DNA from 3 places in the Enterobacter sp. DVT3837 genome. Region 3 is predicted to be linked to each of the others. Evidence: predicted binding sites of a transcription regulator. Region 3 holds the regulator's gene; each other region holds the start of a gene.
The links. Region 3 encodes Fur, which represses iron uptake genes when iron is present. Its sites were predicted from a motif close to ATAATAATGAGAACNACTATCAA; they were not measured.
Positions count from the first base shown of each region.

Region 1: the regulator Fur is predicted to act here: its motif matches at 4,605-4,627, upstream of AC0XWG_RS14065 (Nramp family divalent metal transporter).
Region 2: the regulator Fur is predicted to act here: its motif matches at 3,417-3,439, upstream of feoA (ferrous iron transporter A).

Region 1 covers NZ_JBWDLA010000001.1:2,836,000-2,842,847, reverse strand. Annotated here, with positions in the region: gene ipdC (indolepyruvate decarboxylase) at 1-1,635, opposite strand, end outside; gene mgrA (L-glyceraldehyde 3-phosphate reductase) at 1,820-2,818, shown strand; gene AC0XWG_RS14070 (DUF2502 domain-containing protein) at 2,946-3,284, shown strand; gene AC0XWG_RS14065 (Nramp family divalent metal transporter) at 3,326-4,564, opposite strand; gene nupC (nucleoside permease NupC) at 4,916-6,103, shown strand; gene AC0XWG_RS14055 (sensor domain-containing phosphodiesterase) at 6,149-6,848, opposite strand, start outside.
Region 2 covers NZ_JBWDLA010000001.1:1,846,151-1,852,998, reverse strand. Annotated here, with positions in the region: gene ompR (osmolarity response regulator transcription factor OmpR) at 1-94, opposite strand, end outside; gene greB (transcription elongation factor GreB) at 323-796, shown strand; gene AC0XWG_RS08980 (Tex family protein) at 883-3,213, shown strand; gene feoA (ferrous iron transporter A) at 3,479-3,706, shown strand; gene feoB (Fe(2+) transporter permease subunit FeoB) at 3,737-6,055, shown strand; gene feoC ([Fe-S]-dependent transcriptional repressor FeoC) at 6,066-6,302, shown strand; gene AC0XWG_RS08960 (YdgH/BhsA/McbA-like domain containing protein) at 6,336-6,605, opposite strand; gene bioH (pimeloyl-ACP methyl ester esterase BioH) at 6,717-6,848, opposite strand, start outside.
Region 3 covers NZ_JBWDLA010000001.1:144,691-151,538, reverse strand. Annotated here, with positions in the region: gene glnS (glutamine--tRNA ligase) at 1-352, shown strand, start outside; gene chiP (chitoporin ChiP) at 801-2,198, shown strand; gene chiQ (ChiQ/YbfN family lipoprotein) at 2,214-2,543, shown strand; gene fur (ferric iron uptake transcriptional regulator) at 2,651-3,097, opposite strand; gene fldA (flavodoxin FldA) at 3,386-3,916, opposite strand; gene ybfE (LexA regulated protein) at 4,072-4,359, opposite strand; gene ybfF (esterase) at 4,488-5,261, opposite strand; gene seqA (replication initiation negative regulator SeqA) at 5,445-5,993, shown strand; gene pgm (phosphoglucomutase (alpha-D-glucose-1,6-bisphosphate-dependent)) at 6,018-6,848, shown strand, end outside.

The sequences.
Region 1 (6,848 bases), 2.7 Mb from region 3:
CGCTTTAGTAATGGCCCCCAGCAGCGGCGGGATGTCTGCTTTCGGCAACATCACCTCAATCAGCGAGAGCCGCTCGTGGTGGGCCACTTTTTCAAGCACGTCCACCAGCTGTTCCGCTTCACTGACCCGCCAGCACTGAGCCTGAGGATCAAGGCTCAGTGCCTGTGGAATTTGCGTCCAGTTCCACAACGCAATGTCGTTGTACCGCTGTTCCGGCCCGTGGATCGCTCGTTCAACCGTGTACCCTTCATTGTTAAGCACAAGGATGATGGGGTGCTGTTTATCACGCAACATCGATCCAAGCTCCTGAATAGTCAGCTGAGCCGCACCATCCCCTGTCAGGACAATCACGCGCCGGTTCGGACATGCCGTTTGCGCACCGAATGCTGCCGCCAGCGTATAACCAATCGACCCCCATAGCGGCTGGACGATAAAATTCACGTCTGCCGGTAGACGAAGGTCAATCGCGCCGAAGGCCGAGGTGCCCTGATCCGCAAGAATGATATCTCCCGGGCGAATGAACGTTTGCAACGTTCGCCAGAAATTGTCCTGGGTAAGTGAGCCATCTGGCTGCGGGTAGGCCATTGCGCCATGAGAAGACGGTACAGGCTTATCGTGCACGTGCTGTTTGCACAGCTCCACCAGCGTCTCAATCGCCTGAAGCATCGGAATACCGGTAAACCAGATATCGCCGACGCGAGCGGCATGAGGCTGGACTTCTATCGTTTGCGCCGGGGTTAACTGATGGGTGAACCCCGCCGTCAGGGTATCGGTAAAACGCGTGCCGATGCACAACACCGTGTCCGCCCCTTCAATCGCCTCTTTTACCGCGCCAGCGCTGGCTGAACCACTGTACGTGCCGTAAAAACCAGTGTGACGTTCATCGAATATGCCTTTGCCCATCAGCATGGTGGCATGCGCCATCGGTACGTCCTTCACCCATTTTTGTAATGCATGTTTAAGGCCATGACGCAGGACCAGGAAATCCGCCAGGAGTGCAGTACGCTTGCTTCTGGCCAGCTTGCTCTCTGCAGCATCGCGAAACGCCTTCAGGCACGCACTATCGGCATGAGCATGCTTTAGGGTGAGAGCGTTTACAGGGGGTGTAGCCGCTTTTTTTGCCACATCGGCAGGCAACATCAGGTAGCCGGGACGGCGTTCACGGAGCATCGTGGTCAGCACCCGGTCTATCTCATAACAGGCATTTTGTTCGGTCAGGATCGCCTGTGCGACAGTGATCGGTTCGCTCATATGGTAAAAATGACGAAACTCGCCATCACCCAATGTATGATGCAGCAACTCCCCTCTTTGCTGCGACGCCGTACCCGGCGCCCCCACAATATGTAGTACCGGCACGTGCTCAGCATAGCTGCCAGCGATACCGTTCATGGCACTTAATTCTCCAACGCCGAATGTCGTCAGCAGCGCGGCAAAACCCTTACATCGGGCGTATCCGTCAGCGGCATAAGATGCATTTAACTCGTTGGCACAGCCCACCCAACAGATATCCGGGCTGTCTATCACATGGTCGAGAAACTGCAGGTTATAGTCGCCCGGCACGCCAAACAGATGATCGGCTCCACAATCTGTAAGACGGTCCAGCAGGTAATCGGCGACGCAGTATGGGGTACGCATGACAGGTATCCTTCTTATGTTGACCTCACTTTGAGTATTAAAGAAGCGTGATGGCTGTCCAGAATTAGCAGCAAGAAGAGCATGGAAAGAATGCTTTACAAAAATGGCTGCGTTATTCTCCTTTTCTTCACGGTAGTGTAAACGCATACACTGATTTTTCTTTTCAGCGCCAGAGGTCATGAGAATGGGTTATCAGCCGGACAAAAATCGTTATCAGACAATGCAGTACCGTCGCTGTGGACAGAGCGGCCTGAAATTGCCAGCCATCTCCCTTGGGCTTTGGCATAACTTCGGTGACGCCACGCTTATCGATAACAGCCGTCAACTTTTACAGCGCGCCTTCGATCTGGGCATCACACATTTCGACCTTGCTAATAACTATGGCCCCCCCCCGGGATCGGCTGAACGTAATTTCGGACGTATTTTGCAGGAGGAATTCCTGCCATGGCGCGACGAATTGATCATCTCAACCAAAGCGGGCTATACCATGTGGGAAGGCCCTTACGGTGACTGGGGGTCACGCAAATATCTGCTGGCAAGCCTGGATCAAAGCCTGAAACGCATGGGACTGGAGTATGTTGATATCTTCTACCATCATCGTCCTGACCCACACACGCCGCTGCAGGAAACAATGAAAGCGCTTGACCATGTCGTGCGTCAGGGAAAAGCGCTGTATGTCGGGTTATCCAACTATCCCGCTGAACTGGCTCGTAAAGCGATAGATATCCTTGAAGACCTTGGTACGCCCTGCCTGATCCACCAGCCGAAATACTCTATGTTTGAACGCGCGCCGGAAGAGGGTTTGCTGGATGTACTGCTGGAAAAAGGGGTCGGGTGTATTCCCTTCTCGCCACTGGCAGGAGGTCAACTGACCAACCGCTATCTAAACGGTATACCTGCAGACTCACGTGCGGCGAGTGGCAGTCAGTTTCTTAATCCTGACCAGATCACTGAAGAGAAGCTGGTTAAGGTCAGAAAACTGAACGCCCTTGCGGAAAGCCGCAGCCAGAAGCTGTCTCAGATGGCGCTGGCATGGATCTTACGCCATGAATCGGTGACATCTGTACTTATTGGGGCAAGCAAGGCCGCCCAAATTGATGACGCCGTGGGCATGCTGGAAAACCGCCATTTTTCAGATGAAGAACTGAACATAATTGAAGGGATCCTTGGCAGTTCAAATTAAAAGCACTTTTAGCAAAAAGTGCTCTCATTCATGAATTCGGAGTTCAGGCGATGAAACGAGGCTTTACCAACTCGTAATATTGAGTTAACAGGCCCAATGAAGGCCCCGATCGTGAAGGAGAAAGAGTATGTTCAGGTCACTGATTCTTGCAGCGGTATTACTGGCTTCGGCCCCGCTGATCGCCACTGCGGGCGAAATCACCCTGTTGCCATCCGTAAAATTACAAATTGGCGATCGTGACGATTACGGCAGATACTGGGACGGCGGCTATTGGCGCGACCGTGACTACTGGCATCGTCATTATGAGTGGCGTGGAGATCGCTGGTGGAAACATGATAACGGCAGACACCGTGGCTGGTATAAAGATAATGCCTATGAGCGCGGTTACCGTGAAGGCTGGAACGATCGTGACGACCACCGTGGCGGCTGGGGTCGCGGTAAAGGTCACGGCCATGGCCATCATTAATGCAAAAAGGAGCCTCACGGCTCCTTTTTCTTAATTAAACCTTACAGACCTAACACTGTTCCAATCAACAACCACAGGTTCAGCGCCACCACCACCACGACTATGGCCCAGCCGGTTCTTTTCACCAGCGTTGTGTTGACCAGGTCGCCCATCAGGGTTTTATTGCTGGTAAAGATCAGTAGCGGCACCAGCGCCAGCGCGATACCAAAACTCAACAAAACCTGGCTCATGACCAGGATCCTCGTTGGATCGAGCCCCATCAGAATCACGATAAATGACGGCAGCATCGTGACAGAGCGGCGCACCCACAGTGGAATATGGAAACGAACAAACCCCTGCATGACCACCTGCCCTGCCAGCGTCCCCACAACCGTAGATGAGAGACCAGCGGCCACCAGACTCAGACCAAATATCGTGGCAGCAGCATGGCTCAGTAACGGCTCCAGTGTGAGATAAGCCTGATCGAGATCGGCAATACCGGTGTGGCCGTTAAAGTGGAAAGCGGCCGCGGCAGTCGCCATCATCGCCAGATTCACAAAACCAGCAATTGTCATGGCGATAGCCACATCCCATTTGGTCGCGGAGTAACGTTCTTTACGCGTGCCGCCGTGGAGGTGCTGAGTCAGCGAAGAGTGCAGATAAATGACATGCGGCATGATGGTCGCCCCCAGCACACCGGCGGCCAGAAATACGGCTTCAGAGGTTGGCAGACTTGGGATCACCATCCCTTTACCGAGCTGAGCCAGATTGGGTTGTGAGAAAATCAGCTCGACAATATAGGCCGCAGCGACAAACAACAGCAGACCGCCAATAACTTTCTCCAGCGGTTTTTGCCCCCGACGCTGTAACATCAAAATCAGGAAGGTGGCAATCCCGGTCAGTACCGCCCCCTGCAACAGCGACACACCCAGAATCAATTTAAAGCCGATCGCCGCACCGATAAATTCAGCGAGATCGGTCGCCATGGCGATGATTTCGGCCTGAACCCAGTAGAGCCAGACCGCCGGGCGCGGGTAATGGTCACGAATTTGCTCAGCCAGGTTTTTACCCGTGGCAATCCCAAGCTTTGCGGAGAGCATCTGAATCAGCATCGCCATCAGGTTAGCCCAGACGACCACCCACAGCAGTTTATAGCCAAAGCTCGCCCCGGCCTGAATATTGGTCGCAAAATTGCCCGGATCGATATAGCCAATGGCAGCAATGAACGCAGGTCCCATTAATGCGAACCGCAACTTGCGCGCTGCTCTGCCACTGCTACCCTCTACGCGACTGTTTGTCATTTCTGCCTCTGAAAATATAGCCTTTGCTATGTTTAATGCTATCAAAATGAGAATGATTATCAAGCTCATTTGTGAAGTTTACAGTGATTTCTCTGATAGCTTTGGACGATAGACAGGCGGGTAAGCTGAGGGCGACCTGACAAAAACTGAAATCGCGCGCTCTTTTGTGAAGACTAGCACACAAACTTAACTTTTCACTCATTTACCTAACATAACAAAAATGTATTGTGGATCACTAATTTTGAGACTCGTCACAGGATGTAACTATAGTGTGCCCTTGATCTCGTTTTCTTTTCCTTCGTTACATAGAATGTGCAAGAAAATTAAACCTGCCTCAAATTTGGAGCAAATATGGACCGCGTCCTTCATTTTGTCCTGGCACTTGTTGTCGTTACTGCACTTGCATTGCTGGTCAGCACAGACCGCAAAAAAATTCGTATTCGTTATGTTGTCCAACTGCTGGTCATTGAAGTTTTACTCGCCTGGTTCTTCCTGAACTCCAACGTGGGGCTTGGCTTCGTAAAAGGCTTCTCCGAAATGTTCGAAAAACTGCTCGGGTTTGCCAACGAAGGGACGAACTTCGTCTTCGGTAAAATGAACGACGAAGGTCTGGCGTTCTTCTTCCTGAAGGTGCTGTGCCCAATCGTCTTCATCTCTGCGCTGATCGGTATTCTGCAGCACATCCGTGTTCTGCCGTTTATTATTCGTGGAATTGGTTTCCTGTTATCCAAAGTAAACGGCATGGGTAAGCTGGAATCATTCAACGCCGTCAGTTCCCTGATCCTCGGTCAGTCTGAGAACTTCATCGCGTATAAAGATATTCTCGGTAAGATGTCCCGCAACCGCATGTACACCATGGCGGCAACCGCAATGTCTACCGTTTCCATGTCTATCGTGGGCGCGTATATGACCATGCTGGAGCCAAAATACGTGGTTGCTGCACTGGTTCTGAACATGTTCAGCACCTTTATCGTTCTGTCACTGATCAACCCGTACCGCGTTGATGCCAGCGAAGAGAACATCCAGATGTCAAACCTGCACGAAGGTCAGAGCTTCTTCGAAATGCTGGGTGAGTACATTCTGGCAGGTTTCAAAGTGGCGATTATCGTTGCCGCCATGCTGATCGGCTTCATTGCCCTGATTTCTGGCCTGAACGCCCTGTTCGCTGCGGTTCTGGGCATCTCCTTCCAGGGTATTCTGGGCTACATCTTCTACCCTATTGCATGGGTGATGGGTGTTCCGGCTCACGAAGCACTGCAGGTGGGCAGTATTATGGCGACTAAACTGGTGTCTAACGAATTCGTTGCGATGATGGATCTGCAGAAGATTGCCAGCACCCTTTCTCCACGCGCGGAAGGCATTCTGTCCGTGTTCCTGGTTTCATTCGCTAACTTCTCATCCATCGGTATTATCGCCGGTGCGATTAAAGGTTTGAACGAAGAACAGGGTAACGTGGTTTCTCGCTTTGGCCTGAAACTGGTTTACGGCTCTACGCTGGTAAGCGTCCTGTCTGCTTCTATCGCAGCACTGGTACTGTAAGGTTTACTGTTAAAACACAAACCGGGAGCATGGCTCCCGGTTTTTTTATTCCCGCAATTCTTCCAGCGGTGTAGGTTTGCCTATCAGGTAGCCCTGCAGGTAATCCACGCCGAAGCTTAGCAGCATCTCGCGCTGAGCTGGTGTTTCCACATATTCAGCCACCACACACAGAGATTTTGTCTTCGCCAGATTACACATCGACTGGACGATCATCGCATCCATGTCGTCAGTACAAATATCTTTTACAAAGCAGCCCTCAATCTTAATGATGTCTGCCTGCAGACGTCTGAGACGCTCATAGTTCGCGTAACCCGTACCAAAGTCATCAATGGCAATCCGGAAACCGTAATCCCGCAACTGTTGGATATTGTTGATACTGCTTCCTGAATTCGAAAAGGCCTGCTCCTCAGTGATTTCGATAATGACGGCCTGAGGGGCTATACCATACCGTTCGAAGAGGGCGCAAATCTCACTGGCCACCTCTTTTTGCATCAGCGTCAACGGCATCAGATTGACAGAAAAACGGGCACCGGCATGCGTCGCAGGGTGATCGCGCAGCCACACCAGTAACTTTTCCATTACACACATATCAAACCGATGACTGAGGTTGAATTGGGCAATCAACGGAATAAAGCGATCGGGAGTAATGATCTCCCCTTCGCTTTCCATCCGCGCCAGAATTTCGTAGTACCCACTCCCGTCAGCCTTCTGGATAGGCTGCGCGTATAAATGAAACTGGCCCGCG
Region 2 (6,848 bases), 1.7 Mb from region 3:
GAACCTGGAAGCCCTGCTCGGTCAGATAACGTTCCAGCAGCGCACGCAGGCGCATGTCGTCATCCACGACCAGAATTTTGTAGTTCTCTTGCATTGTATTTACTCCCAAAGGTTCGGATAGTCTTTGTAACAGCGTATTCTAAAAAAGTGCACGTGTTCGACCAGCTAATTCTGGTATAAATTCTAGTCGAAATTGTTACAAAGCATATTTAACAGCAGCTTATCTGCTCATTTCATCACATAAATCATTATTAATCCTGTCTGTTACACTGTGTGGTACGTATTGTGCGCAAGACAGAAAACCGGCAGCAAAGGCTTTACCATGAAAACGCCCCTGATCACCCGCGAAGGGTACGAAAAACTCAAAAAAGAGATGGATTACCTGTGGCGCGAAGAGCGTCCTGAAGTGACGAAAAAAGTCACCTGGGCCGCGAGCTTGGGCGATCGCAGCGAAAATGCTGATTATCAGTACAACAAGAAGCGGCTGCGTGAGATCGACCGTCGGGTACGCTATCTGACGAAATGCCTTGAGAACCTTAAAATTGTCGATTACTCCCCGCAGCAGGAAGGCAAAGTGTTCTTCGGCGCATGGGTGGAGATTGAAAACGATAACGGCGATACCCTGCGTTTTCGCATCGTCGGCTACGATGAAATTTTTGGTCGTAAGGATTACATCTCCATCGACTCCCCTATGGCCCGTGCGCTGTTGAAAAAGGAAGTGGGCGATTTAGCCGTCGTTCAGACACCCGGCGGTGAAGCCAGCTGGTACGTCAATGAGATCGAGTACGTAAAATAGTCCGAGAGCGCCCTCCCCGGCTGGCATTTTGCCGTGTCAGCCCGTATAACTATCCCCTGATTTTTGACCCACAAGATGATAAAGCCATGATGAAAGATTCGCTCTGCCGCATTATTGCGGGTGAACTTCAGGCCAGAGCCGAACAGGTAGAAGCTGCCGTTCGCCTGCTTGATGAAGGGAACACCGTGCCGTTTATTGCACGTTATCGTAAGGAAGTCACCGGCGGTCTGGATGACACACAGCTACGTAACCTGGAGACCCGTCTGGGTTATCTGCGCGAACTGGAAGAACGTCGTCAGGCGATCCTCAAATCCATCGGCGAACAGGGTAAACTGACCAGCGAGCTGGAAAGCGCTATTAACGGTACCCTGAGCAAAACCGAACTCGAAGACCTCTATCTGCCGTACAAACCAAAGCGCCGCACGCGCGGGCAGATTGCGATTGAAGCGGGTCTTGAGCCGCTGGCCGACCTGCTGTGGAACGAACCTTCCCACGATCCAGATACCGAAGCGGCGAAATTCATCGACGCTGACAAAGGCGTAGCGGACACCAAGGCCGCCCTCGACGGCGCGCGTTATATTCTGATGGAACGCTTTGCCGAAGACGCCGCCCTGCTCGCCAAAGTACGTGATTACCTGTGGAAGAATGCCCACATCGTCTCGACCGCCGTCGCGGGTAAAGAGGACGAAGGCGCGAAATTCCGCGACTACTTCGATCACCACGAACCGATTTCAACGACCCCGTCTCACCGTGCGCTGGCAATGTTCCGCGGCCGCAACGAAGGCGTGCTGCAGCTTTCCCTGAATGCCGACCCTCAGTTTGACGAGCCGCCGAAAGAGAGCCACTGCGAGCAGATCATCATCGATCACCTCGGCCTGCGTCTGAACAACGCCCCGGCGGACAGCTGGCGTAAAGGCGTGGTGAGCTGGACGTGGCGTATCAAAGTGCTGATGCACCTCGAAACCGAGCTGATGGGCACCGTGCGCGAGCGCGCCGAAGATGAAGCGATCAATGTGTTTGCCCGCAACCTGCACGACTTGCTGATGGCCGCCCCGGCGGGCCTTCGCGCCACCATGGGGCTCGATCCGGGTCTGCGTACGGGCGTAAAAGTGGCGGTAGTTGACGGCACCGGTAAGCTGGTGGCAACCGACACCATCTATCCACACACTGGCCAGGCAGCGAAAGCGGCTGTCGCAGTGGCGGCACTGTGCGAGAAATACAACGTGGAGCTGGTTGCTATCGGCAACGGTACGGCGTCCCGCGAAACCGAACGTTTCTACCTCGACGTGCAGAAACAATTCCCGAAAGTAACGGCGCAGAAAGTGATCGTCAGTGAAGCGGGGGCATCCGTCTATTCCGCATCTGAACTGGCGGCGCAGGAGTTCCCGGACCTGGACGTTTCTCTGCGCGGCGCGGTCTCTATCGCTCGTCGTCTGCAGGATCCGCTGGCAGAACTGGTGAAGATTGACCCGAAATCCATCGGTGTGGGCCAGTATCAGCACGACGTGAGCCAGACTCAGCTCGCCCGTAAGCTGGATGCGGTGGTGGAAGACTGCGTAAACGCCGTCGGTGTAGACCTGAATACCGCCTCAGTTCCCCTGTTGACCCGTGTTGCAGGCTTAACCCGCATGATGGCGCAGAACATCGTCGCATGGCGTGATGAGAACGGTCAGTTCCAGAACCGTCAGCAACTGCTGAAGGTGAGCCGTCTGGGACCGAAAGCCTTTGAGCAGTGTGCGGGCTTCCTGCGCATCAACCACGGTGATAACCCGCTGGATGCCTCAACCGTTCACCCGGAAGCGTACCCGGTGGTAGAACGCATTCTGGCTGCCACTCAACAGGCACTGAAAGACCTGATGGGTGATAACAGTGCGCTGCGCAACCTGAAAGCCGCGGATTTCACCGACGATAAATTTGGTGTGCCAACCGTCACTGACATCATCAAAGAGCTGGAAAAACCGGGCCGCGATCCACGTCCTGAGTTCAAAACCGCGACCTTTGCCGACGGCATCGAGACCATGAACGACCTGCTGCCAGGCATGGTGCTGGAAGGCGCGGTGACCAACGTCACCAACTTTGGCGCATTTGTTGATATCGGCGTGCATCAGGATGGCCTGGTCCATATCTCATCCCTTGCCGATAAGTTCGTTGAAGACCCGCACACCGTGGTCAAAGCGGGCGATATCGTGAAGGTCAAAGTGCTGGAAGTGGATTTACAGCGCAAACGAATTGCCCTGACCATGCGTCTGGACGAGCAGCCGGGCGAAACCAACGCGCGCCGTGGCGGCAATGGTGGTGGCCGCGAGCAGCAGCGCCCGGCCGCTAAAGCCGCGAAACCGCGTGGGCGTGATGCTCAGCCTGCAGGCAACAGCGCGATGATGGATGCGCTGGCGGCCGCGATGGGTAAAAAACGCTAACCTCTCACCCTCTCCCCACAGGGGAGAGGGGATCGCGCAGTACGGTTTATTCTCTCACTCCTTTATTTAAACCAATAATTAGCACGCCATTAACAAATAGGCCGCTTCTCTCGTCGCCGCATATTCAGCAAATATTGAGCAAGGTCAAACAGGCCGTAAATTAATCCCGCAAACAACATTCCGTCACAGTTTTATTATTGCTGATACAAACTATTCTCATTATCATCGCATAGTAGATTATTTAACCTTCGTGGGATCAGGCATTATGCAATTCACTCCAGACAGTGCATGGAAAATTACCGGTTTTACCCGTGAAATTAGCCCGGCCTATCGGCAAAAGCTGCTTTCACTGGGCATGCTACCCGGCTCGTCTTTCCAGGTCGTGCGCGTTGCCCCGTTAGGTGATCCCGTTCATATCGAAACCCGCCGCGTGAATTTGGTGCTGCGTAAGAAAGACCTCGCATTAATAGAAGTCGAAGCCTTATCTCAATAACAAGCCAGCGGTTTCAGTGAGTCTACTAAAATGAAAAAATTAACTATTGGCTTAATTGGTAATCCAAATTCCGGCAAGACCACGTTATTTAACCAGTTAACCGGAGCGCGTCAGCGCGTGGGTAACTGGGCAGGTGTGACGGTTGAGCGTAAAGAAGGCCAGTTCACGACAACAGACAACCAGGTCACACTGGTTGACCTTCCTGGCACCTATTCCTTAACCACGATTTCGTCGCAAACCTCGCTCGATGAGCAAATTGCCTGCCACTATATTCTTGGCGGCGACGCGGATCTCCTGATCAACGTGGTCGACGCTTCCAATCTTGAGCGTAACCTCTATCTGACGCTGCAACTGCTGGAACTGGGTATTCCCTGCATCGTGGCGCTTAACATGCTCGACATTGCCGAGAAACAGAAGCTGCGCATCGACGTCGATGCTCTCTCAGCGCGCCTGGGTTGCCCGGTGGTTCCGCTGGTGTCGACGCGTGCTCGCGGCATTGATGCCCTGAAGCTGGCGATTGACCGTCATACGGGGAATCGCGACGTTGAGCTGGTGCATTACGCGCAACCACTTCTGCGCGAAGCCGGTCTTCTGGCAGAGGAAATGGACAAAAGCATGCCCGAAAAACAGCGTTTGTGGCTCGGCCTGCAGATGCTGGAAGGGGATATCTACAGCCGTGCATACGCCGGGCATGCGGCAGATAAACTGGATGTCACAATCGCCCGTCTTAGCGACGAGCTGGATGACCCGGCTCTGCACATCGCCGATGCACGTTACCAGGCAATTGCCTCGATTTGCGACGTTGTCAGTAACGCCCTCACGGCGGAACCGAGCCGTTTTACCGCTGCGGTAGACAAGATTGTGCTTAACCGTTTCCTGGGTTTGCCGATCTTCCTGCTGGTGATGTACGTAATGTTCCTGCTCGCCATTAACATCGGTGGCGCACTCCAGCCTATTTTCGACGCCGGTTCCGTCGCGGTCTTCGTCCACGGTATTCAGTGGGTGGGTTACACCCTGCACTTCCCGGAATGGTTAACCATCTTCCTCGCACAAGGGATCGGCGGCGGTATCAACACCGTTCTGCCTCTGGTGCCACAGATCGGCATGATGTATCTGTTCCTCTCGTTCCTGGAAGATTCCGGCTACATGGCGCGCGCGGCGTTTGTCATGGACCGTCTGATGCAGGCTCTTGGTCTGCCGGGCAAATCCTTCGTCCCGCTGATTGTTGGCTTCGGCTGTAACGTACCGTCGGTGATGGGTGCACGTACCCTGGATGCACCGCGTGAACGTCTGATGACCATCATGATGGCGCCGTTTATGTCCTGCGGTGCGCGCCTGGCCATCTTTGCGGTTTTTGCGGCAGCCTTCTTTGGCCAACAGGGCGCGCTGGCGGTCTTTTCGCTGTATGTGCTGGGTATTGTGATGGCGATCCTCACCGGTCTGATGCTGAAGCACACCATCATGCGCGGTGAAGCGTCGCCGTTTGTGATGGAGCTGCCGGTGTATCACGTGCCGCATCTAAAAAGCCTGGCGATCCAGACCTGGCAGCGCCTGAAAGGCTTTGTGCTGCGCGCCGGTAAGGTAATTGTCATCGTCAGCATTTTCCTGAGCGCGTTGAACAGCTTCACCCTCAGCGGACAGGCGGCAGATAACATCAACGATTCTGCTCTTGCCTCCGTCAGCCGCGTCATCACGCCGGTCTTCAAACCGATTGGCGTGCATGAGGATAACTGGCAGGCGACGGTTGGCCTGTTCACGGGTGCAATGGCAAAAGAGGTGGTTGTCGGCACCCTGAACACGCTTTACACCGCTGAGAACATTCAGGAGCAGGAATTTAATCCGGCAGAGTTTCATCTCGGTAACGAACTGTTGGGTGCAGTAGAGGAAACCTGGCAGAGCCTGAAAGACACCTTCAGCCTGAGCGTGCTGGCAAACCCTATTGAAGCCAGCAAAGGCGACGGTGAAATGGCGACGGGGGCTATGGGCGTGATGAGTGAGAAGTTTGGCAGCGAGTCTGCAGCTTACAGCTACCTCATCTTTGTCCTGCTCTATATTCCGTGCATCTCCGTGATGGGGGCGATTTCCCGTGAGTCCAGCCGTGGCTGGATGGGATTCTCCATTCTGTGGGGGTTAAACATTGCTTACTCTCTGGCGACGCTCTTTTACCAGACCGTTAACTTTAGCCAGCACCCGCGTTACAGCCTGGTCTGTATTCTGGCAGTTGTCCTCTTCAACGTGTTAGTTATCAGTCTGCTACGCCGGGCACGCAGCCGCGTCGATATCGACCTGCTGGCAAACCGTAAAACCACCGCGACCTGCTGCAGCAGCCCGGCGGGTGACTGTCACTAAGGAGTAAGCCATGGCATCGTTGATTCAGGTTCGTGATCTGCTGGCATTACAAGGGCGGATGGAGGCGAAACAGCTGAGCCTCAGCCTGCATACGCCGCAACCGATGATCGATGCCATGCTGGAAAGGCTGGAAGCCATGGGGAAAGCCGTGCGGATTCAGGAAGACGCGGACGGCTGTCTCTCCGGCAGTTGTAAAAGCTGCCCGGAAGGTAAAGCCTGCCTCAAGGAGTGGTGGGCTTTGCGTTAATAAAGCCGGGCAGAAATGCCCGGCTTTATCGTATTACTTATAGACTTCCGCCGTTGCGCGCACGTTTTTTGTATCTTTATTCGCACTGGTCACCACGTAGTACGTCCCGCCCAGTTCATCCGCCTTTTTCGACAACTCTCTGCGAGCGTCCATCGGCGCGGTGGTGTCAGACGTAGAAATCTCACCAATTTTGGTCAGATTCATCCCGGCAACTTTATCTTTTTCCAGCTCTTTTGCCGCAAAGACGCCAAATGAAATTGACCCAATAACCAGAGAAATGACAATACCTGTAACAAGTTTCATAGCCTGACTCTCCTTAGGATTGTTGTTTTGATTGTCGTAGGCAGAACCACCGCAACGACATCTGGAGTATGGTTGCGGTGTAAGACTTTTTCCAGGCTGGATAGAAATTAATCAGTCTAAACGTTGACTTAACGCAATGAGCGCTGAGCAAAACTCCGCCGGATGAGAGATAAACGGGGCATGCGCCGCTTTGGCAATGATCTGCGATTCACTTTCCGGCCAGAGCGAATCCAGCAATGGAAC
Region 3 (6,848 bases):
TGATGCTGAAACCCTGAGCAAAGATCCGGCTGATGGCCGTAAAGTGAAAGGCGTTATCCATTGGGTAAGCGCTGCACACGCGCTGCCTGTTGAAATTCGCCTGTACGATCGTCTGTTCAGTGTCCCTAACCCTGGTGCTGCCGAAGACTTCCTGGCGACGATCAACCCGGAATCTCTGGTAATTAAACAGGGTTATGCCGAGCCGTCTTTAAAAGCGGCCGAAGCGGGTAAAGCGTTCCAGTTCGAACGCGAAGGTTACTTCTGCCTGGATAGCCGTTACAGCACGGCGGAAAAACCGGTGTTTAACCGTACCGTTGGTCTGCGTGACACCTGGGCTAAGATCGGCGAATAATATTGCAGTTCTGGTCAATGAGAGACAAACGCCGCGATAAGCGGCGTTTTTTTATTTAACGATCAGGCCATTAACGCGCAGCTCAAATAAGGTATGTGCGAAATTCAGGTCAATGAGGTGCTACTTATTTTACTCAAAAAAAGTTTCAATATTTACGAATAGCCTTAAGGACAAAAAATATACAGAATAAATGGCCGGCACTCCCTCAAAATACGCGTTATTCCCTGTAAATCCTCGCATTGGCACAGATGTTACAAATCACTACCAATTATGTGCACTTCGTCATAATCCTGACTTTTGCTCGCTGAAAAGCATTGATAATTCGCGTCGCGAAAAATAATCTAAAGGCGGTAGTTAATTCGAGGGTATTTCTAACTACCCCTGACCATTAGGTCTTTTATATTTTTCGCCGTTTAAGGCGTTTTAATTCGTCAAAGAGGAATAATCTATGCGTACGTTCAGTGGCAAACGTAGTGCGCTGGCGCTGGCTATTGCCGGTGTGACAGCAATGTCGGGCCTGGTGATTGCACCAGAGGCGAAGGCAGCAGGTTTTATTGATGATTCAACCCTCACGGGGGGGATTTACTACTGGCAGCGTGAACGTGACCGTAAAGACGTCACTGAAGACAAATACAAAACCAACCTTTCTCACTCAACCTGGAACGCCAATCTGGATTTCCAGTCTGGTTATGCTGCCGATATGTTCGGTCTGGATATTGCTGCATTCACGGCAATTGAAATGGCGGAAAACGGCGACAGCGCCCACCCGAACGAAATCGCATTCTCCTCCAGTAATAAAGCCTATAAAGAAGACTGGTCCGGAGATAAAAGCGGTATCAGCCTGTATAAGGCAGCAGCGAAATTCAAATACGGCCCGGTATGGGCGCGCGGTGGTTATATTCAGCCAACCGGTCAGACATTGTTAGCACCACACTGGAGCTTTATGCCGGGTACTTACCAGGGTGCGGAAGCGGGTGCCAACTTTGATTACGGTGATGCAGGTGCGTTGAGCTTCTCCTATATGTGGACCAACGAGTACAAAGCACCATGGCACATTGAAATGGACAAGTTCTACCAGAACGATAAGAAAACCAAAGTAGATTATCTCCATTCACTGGGTGCTAAATACGACTTTAAAAACGACCTGGTACTTGAGGCGGCATTTGGCCAGGCTCAAGGTTACATCGATCAGTACTTTGCCAAGGCCAGCTATAAATTTGATATCGCGGGTAGCCCGCTGAGCACCAGCTACCAGTTCTACGGTACGCGCGACAAAGTCAGTAATGGTGGCGTCAATGATATCTATGACGGCACCGCGTGGTTGCAGGCACTCACCTTCGGCTACAAAGTCGGACAGGTTGATTTGCGTCTGGAAGGCACATGGGTGAAAGCGGAAGGGCAGCAGGGGTACTTCCTGCAGCGTATGACCCCAACCTATGCATCGTCTAACGGTCGTCTTGATATCTGGTGGGATAACCGCTCTGACTTCAACGCCGACGGCGAAAAAGCGGTGTTCTTCGGCGCGATGTATGATCTGAAAAACTGGAACCTGCCAGGCTGGGCGGTGGGTGCATCTTACGCTTATGCCTGGGATGCAAAACCTGCAGATATGGCTACACCGGACGCTTACTACGATCCAAACTATCGCCTGAAAGAGTCTTCTTACAGCCTGGATGCTATCTACACCCTGCAGGACGGCCGCGCGAAAGGCACGATGTTCAAACTGCACTTCACCCAGTATGACAACCACTCCGACATTCCGAGCTACGCAGGCGGTTACGGCAACATCTTCCAGGATGAGCGTGACGTGAAATTCATGGTTATCGCTCCATTCACTATCTTCTAATGGAGACAGAACATGATGAAAAACATCGTAATCGTCGCGTTGCTGGCTGCGGGGCTGGCGGGGTGTGCGCAGGAGCAGGCACCGAAAGAGGACTCGCGTCTTAAAGAGGCGTATAGCGCCTGCATTAACACAGCGGAAGGTTCACCGGAGAAGATCGAAGCCTGTCAGAGCGTGCTGAATGTGCTGAAGAAAGAGAAGGCACATGAGCAGTTCGCCACACAGGAAAACGTTCGCGTGATGGATTACCAGGCCTGTATTCAGGCACGTAAAACCGGAAACGATCAGGAAGTGGCGAAGCGTTGCGACCAGATCTGGAAAGAGATTCGCACTAACAACAGCAAATAATTCTCTGTCATCATGCCCGGTAGCACAACGCTACCGGGCTTTTTTGCGTCAAATAACAGGCAAAAAAAAGCCAACCTCGCGGCTGGCTCAGAGTATGAAAGCTTGAGTTATTTAGCGTCGTGCGCGTGATCGTCTTCGCGGCAATCACCTTCAGCACAGTGACCATACAGGTACAGGCTGTGGTTGGTCAGGCGGATGCCATGACGAGCCGCGATTTCACGCTGGCGCGCTTCGATGGAGTCATCGCTAAATTCAATGACCTTGCCACAGTCGAGGCAGATCAGGTGATCGTGGTGCTGTTGCTGGGTCAGTTCGAATACAGATTTACCGCCTTCGAAATTATGACGGGTAACAATGCCCGCGTCATCAAACTGGTTCAGCACGCGATAGACGGTAGCGAGCCCAATTTCTTCGCCCATGTCAATAAGACGTTTATAAAGGTCTTCCGCACTGACATGGTGATTGTCTGGACCCTGAAGCACTTCAAGGATTTTTAACCGAGGAAGCGTAACTTTCAGGCCAGCCTTCTTTAATGCGGTATTGTTGTCAGTCATGCGGAATCTGTCCTGTTACTAAACGATTCACTTCTGTAGGAAGTGACAGAAAATGCACCTTGGGTAATGCGTCTCATTATAGAACTGCCATGTCTAAATGAAAACAGCAAGTCTCAGGCAAAATATGCTTATAAAAATGGGGTATCACCAACAAACTTGCTCAATGGAAACCACATTTTTCAGGGAGACATTGTACAGGTCTGGGCGAAAAAGTTAAAAGATTGTAGCAATTAATTTAATCGGTTTGACCTGGGGCGTGGCGCAACCGCAGTTGCGCCACGATAAAAATCAGGCGTTCAGAATATCATCCAGGTGCAGTTCTTCACGGATCTGCTTAACCCACTTCTCAACACGCTCTGCGGTCAGTTCAGGCTGGCGGTCTTCGTCGATGGCCAGACCCACGAAATGATCGTCATCAGCCAGGCCTTTAGAGGCTTCGAAGTGGTAACCCGCCGTTGGCCAGTGGCCTACGATAACCGCGCCATTTGGCTCAATGATGTCGCGGATGGTACCCAGCGCATCACAGAAATATTCTGCGTAGTCTTCCTGATCGCCACAGCCAAACAGGGCAACCAGCTTGCCGTTGAAATCAACTTCTTCCAGCGTCGGGAAGAAATCATCCCAGTCACACTGGGCTTCACCGTAGTACCAGGTTGGAATACCCAGCAGCAGAATGTCATAGCCTTCGAGATCTTCTTTGCTGCTCTTGGCGATGTCATGCACATCAGCAACGTCTTTACCGAGCTGTTTTTGAATGTTTTTTGCGATATTTTCGGTATTGCCGGTATCACTGCCGAAGAAAATGCCGATGATTGCCATGAGTAAAATAACCTCTTGAAACTTAATAGTATGGTGGCGCAATTAGGCCACGGATAAGGGCAATAATAGCAGAACTGGCAACCCTGCGGAAACAGCTATCGCGCAGGACTGCACTCTGTGCTACATGAAAAGGGCGATAAAGGGGATTTTCAGACTTATGCCTGGCTGCGTAACGTCTCAAGCTGGACGAGCAACATCTCTTCAATGAGTTCGCTGCGGCTGATATTTCGCGCGTCAGCCAGCTCGTTAAGCGCATCGACGGCGTCGGCGTTGAGCTTCAGTTCGACACGCTTAAGCCCACGATTTTTATCGCGTTTAAGCTGATTGCGTTTATTGATACGCAGCTGTTCATCGCGCGAAAGCGGATTCGTTTTCGGTCGTCCCGGGCGACGCTCATTCGCGAACAGATCTAGTGTCGTACGGTCCGTTTGTTCTTTGGCCATGATTCTGAGACTTCGGGGGAAACACGCCGCCCTGCTAATGCCCGGGCGATAAGCGCGCCATCATACATCACCAAAAACGGCACGCCAACGACTGGAAGCCTGCAGCCTTCCAGTCGCTCTCTTTTTAATCAATTTGCAGTATCAGCAAGATAGCGGCGAATGGCGCGCAATACGGCGTCAGGTTTTTCCGCGTGAACCCAGTGTCCGGCCCCGGCGATAACATGGGCGCGAGCCTGCGGGAATTGCGCCAGCAATGCGTCGCGGTACGCGTCGGTGACGTAAGGCGAGTTACCGCCACGAATAAAGAGGGTAGGGTGTGGCCAGGCAGGTACCGTTTCCCAGCCTACGATATTGTTGTACTGCTCCCAGAGCACCGGCACGTTAAAACGCCATTGTCCGTCAACAAATGACTTCAGCAGGAACTGCACGACACCTTCTTCATCAAGATGCTCACGCATGACGGCAGCCGCTTGTTGACGCGTTGTAGCACCAGCCTCTGTTACCGCGTTGATCGCCGCGAAAATTTCGTCATGGCGTCGAACGTCGTAATCCACCGGAGCAACATCGATTACCACCAGACCCTGAATTCTCTCAGGTGCCAGCGCCGTCAGGGCCATTACCGCTTTGCCGCCCATTGAATGCCCGATGAGGGTGACCTTTTGCAGGTTGTTGGCATCCAGCGTATCCAGCAGATCCTGCGCCATTGCCGCGTAGGTCATCTCTTCTGAGCGCCCTGAAAGACCGTGATTGCGCATGTCGACTTGCAAAATGTCGTGATCGCTAACCAGATCGCGCGCCAGCACGCCCAGGTTATCCAGGCTGCCAAAAAGTCCGTGAACCAGTACGATGGGAGAATTATTGTTCGGCGATTGTGCAGTTTGCGCTCGGGTATTCAATTTCATGGCAAAGTTCTTTTTTTACGTATGTCAGGTTAGGGTATCATGTTGACCATTCTGCCGCCCGGCTGCAAGGTTCCAGTTTAATCTGACTTTTGCCGCCAACCTGGTTTGACGCTATCCGCTGTTGGGATTTGACCTTATAATCCCAATGACTTGTATTCAGATAAGATATCGCACTGGATTAAGATGAAAACAATCGAAGTTGATGACGAACTCTATCAGTATATTGCCAGCCAGACGCGGCATATCGGGGAGAGTGCGTCCGACATTTTACGGCGCATGCTTAAAATTTCCGCCGCTTCACAGCCTGTCACCCCAGTTACCAAAGATGTCGTGTCTCAGCCGAGCGTTGTTGCACAAGCAAAACCTGCCGTGACACCGGCAAAAGATAAAGTACGGGCGATGCGCGAGCTGCTGCTGTCCGATGAATATGCGGAGCAAAAAAAGGCGGTTAACCGCTTTATGCTGGTGCTGTCTACACTCTACTCACTGGATAACAAAGCGTTTGCTGAAGCGACCGAGTCGCTGCACGGTCGTACTCGCGTCTATTTCGCGGGTGACGAGCAAACGCTGCTGCAAAATGGCAATCAAACCAAACCCAAACATGTCCCTGGCACTCCGTACTGGGTGATCACCAATACCAATACGGGCCGCAAGTGCAGCATGATTGAACACATCATGCAGTCTATGCAGTTCCCGGCGGAATTGATTGAAAAGGTTTGCGGTACAATTTAACCCTTGCATCAGAAGGACCCGGTAATGGCAAATCACAGCCGTGCAGGCCAACCTGCACAACAAAGCGATTTGATTAATGTCGCTCAGCTGACCGCGCAGTATTACGTTCTGAAGCCGGTTGTGGGCAATGCAGAACACGCCGTGAAGTTTGGTACATCTGGTCACCGCGGTAGCGCGGCGCGCCATAGCTTTAACGAACCGCACATTCTGGCCATTGCTCAGGCCATTGCGGAAGAGCGCGCCAAAAATGGCGTTACCGGTCCATGCTATGTGGGAAAAGATACCCATGCTTTGTCTGAGCCGGCATTCATTTCTGTCCTGGAAGTGCTGGCCGCAAACGGCGTTGATGTGATTATTCAGGAGAATAACGGATTCACGCCAACGCCTGCGGTGTCTAACGCCATTCTTGTGCACAACAAGAAAGGGGGCGCGCTGGCTGACGGGATCGTTATCACGCCATCCCACAACCCGCCGGAAGATGGTGGTATCAAATACAACCCGCCTAATGGCGGCCCGGCTGATACTAACGTCACCAAAGTGGTGGAAGATCGTGCTAACGCCCTGTTAGCCGATGGCCTGAAAGGTGTGAAGCGTATTTCTCTGGATGCTGCGATGGCATCTGGTCATGTGAAAGAGCTGGATCTGGTGCAGCCGTTTATTGAAGGGCTGGCGGATATCGTCGACATGGCGGCGATTCAGAAAGCCGGTCTGAAGCTGGGTGTGGATCCGCTCGGTGGCTCCGGTATTGAATACTGGAAACGCATTGCTGAGCATTACAAGCTGGATCTGACCATCGTGAACGATCACGTCGATCAGACCTTCCGCTTCATGCACCTGGATAAAGACGGCGCAATC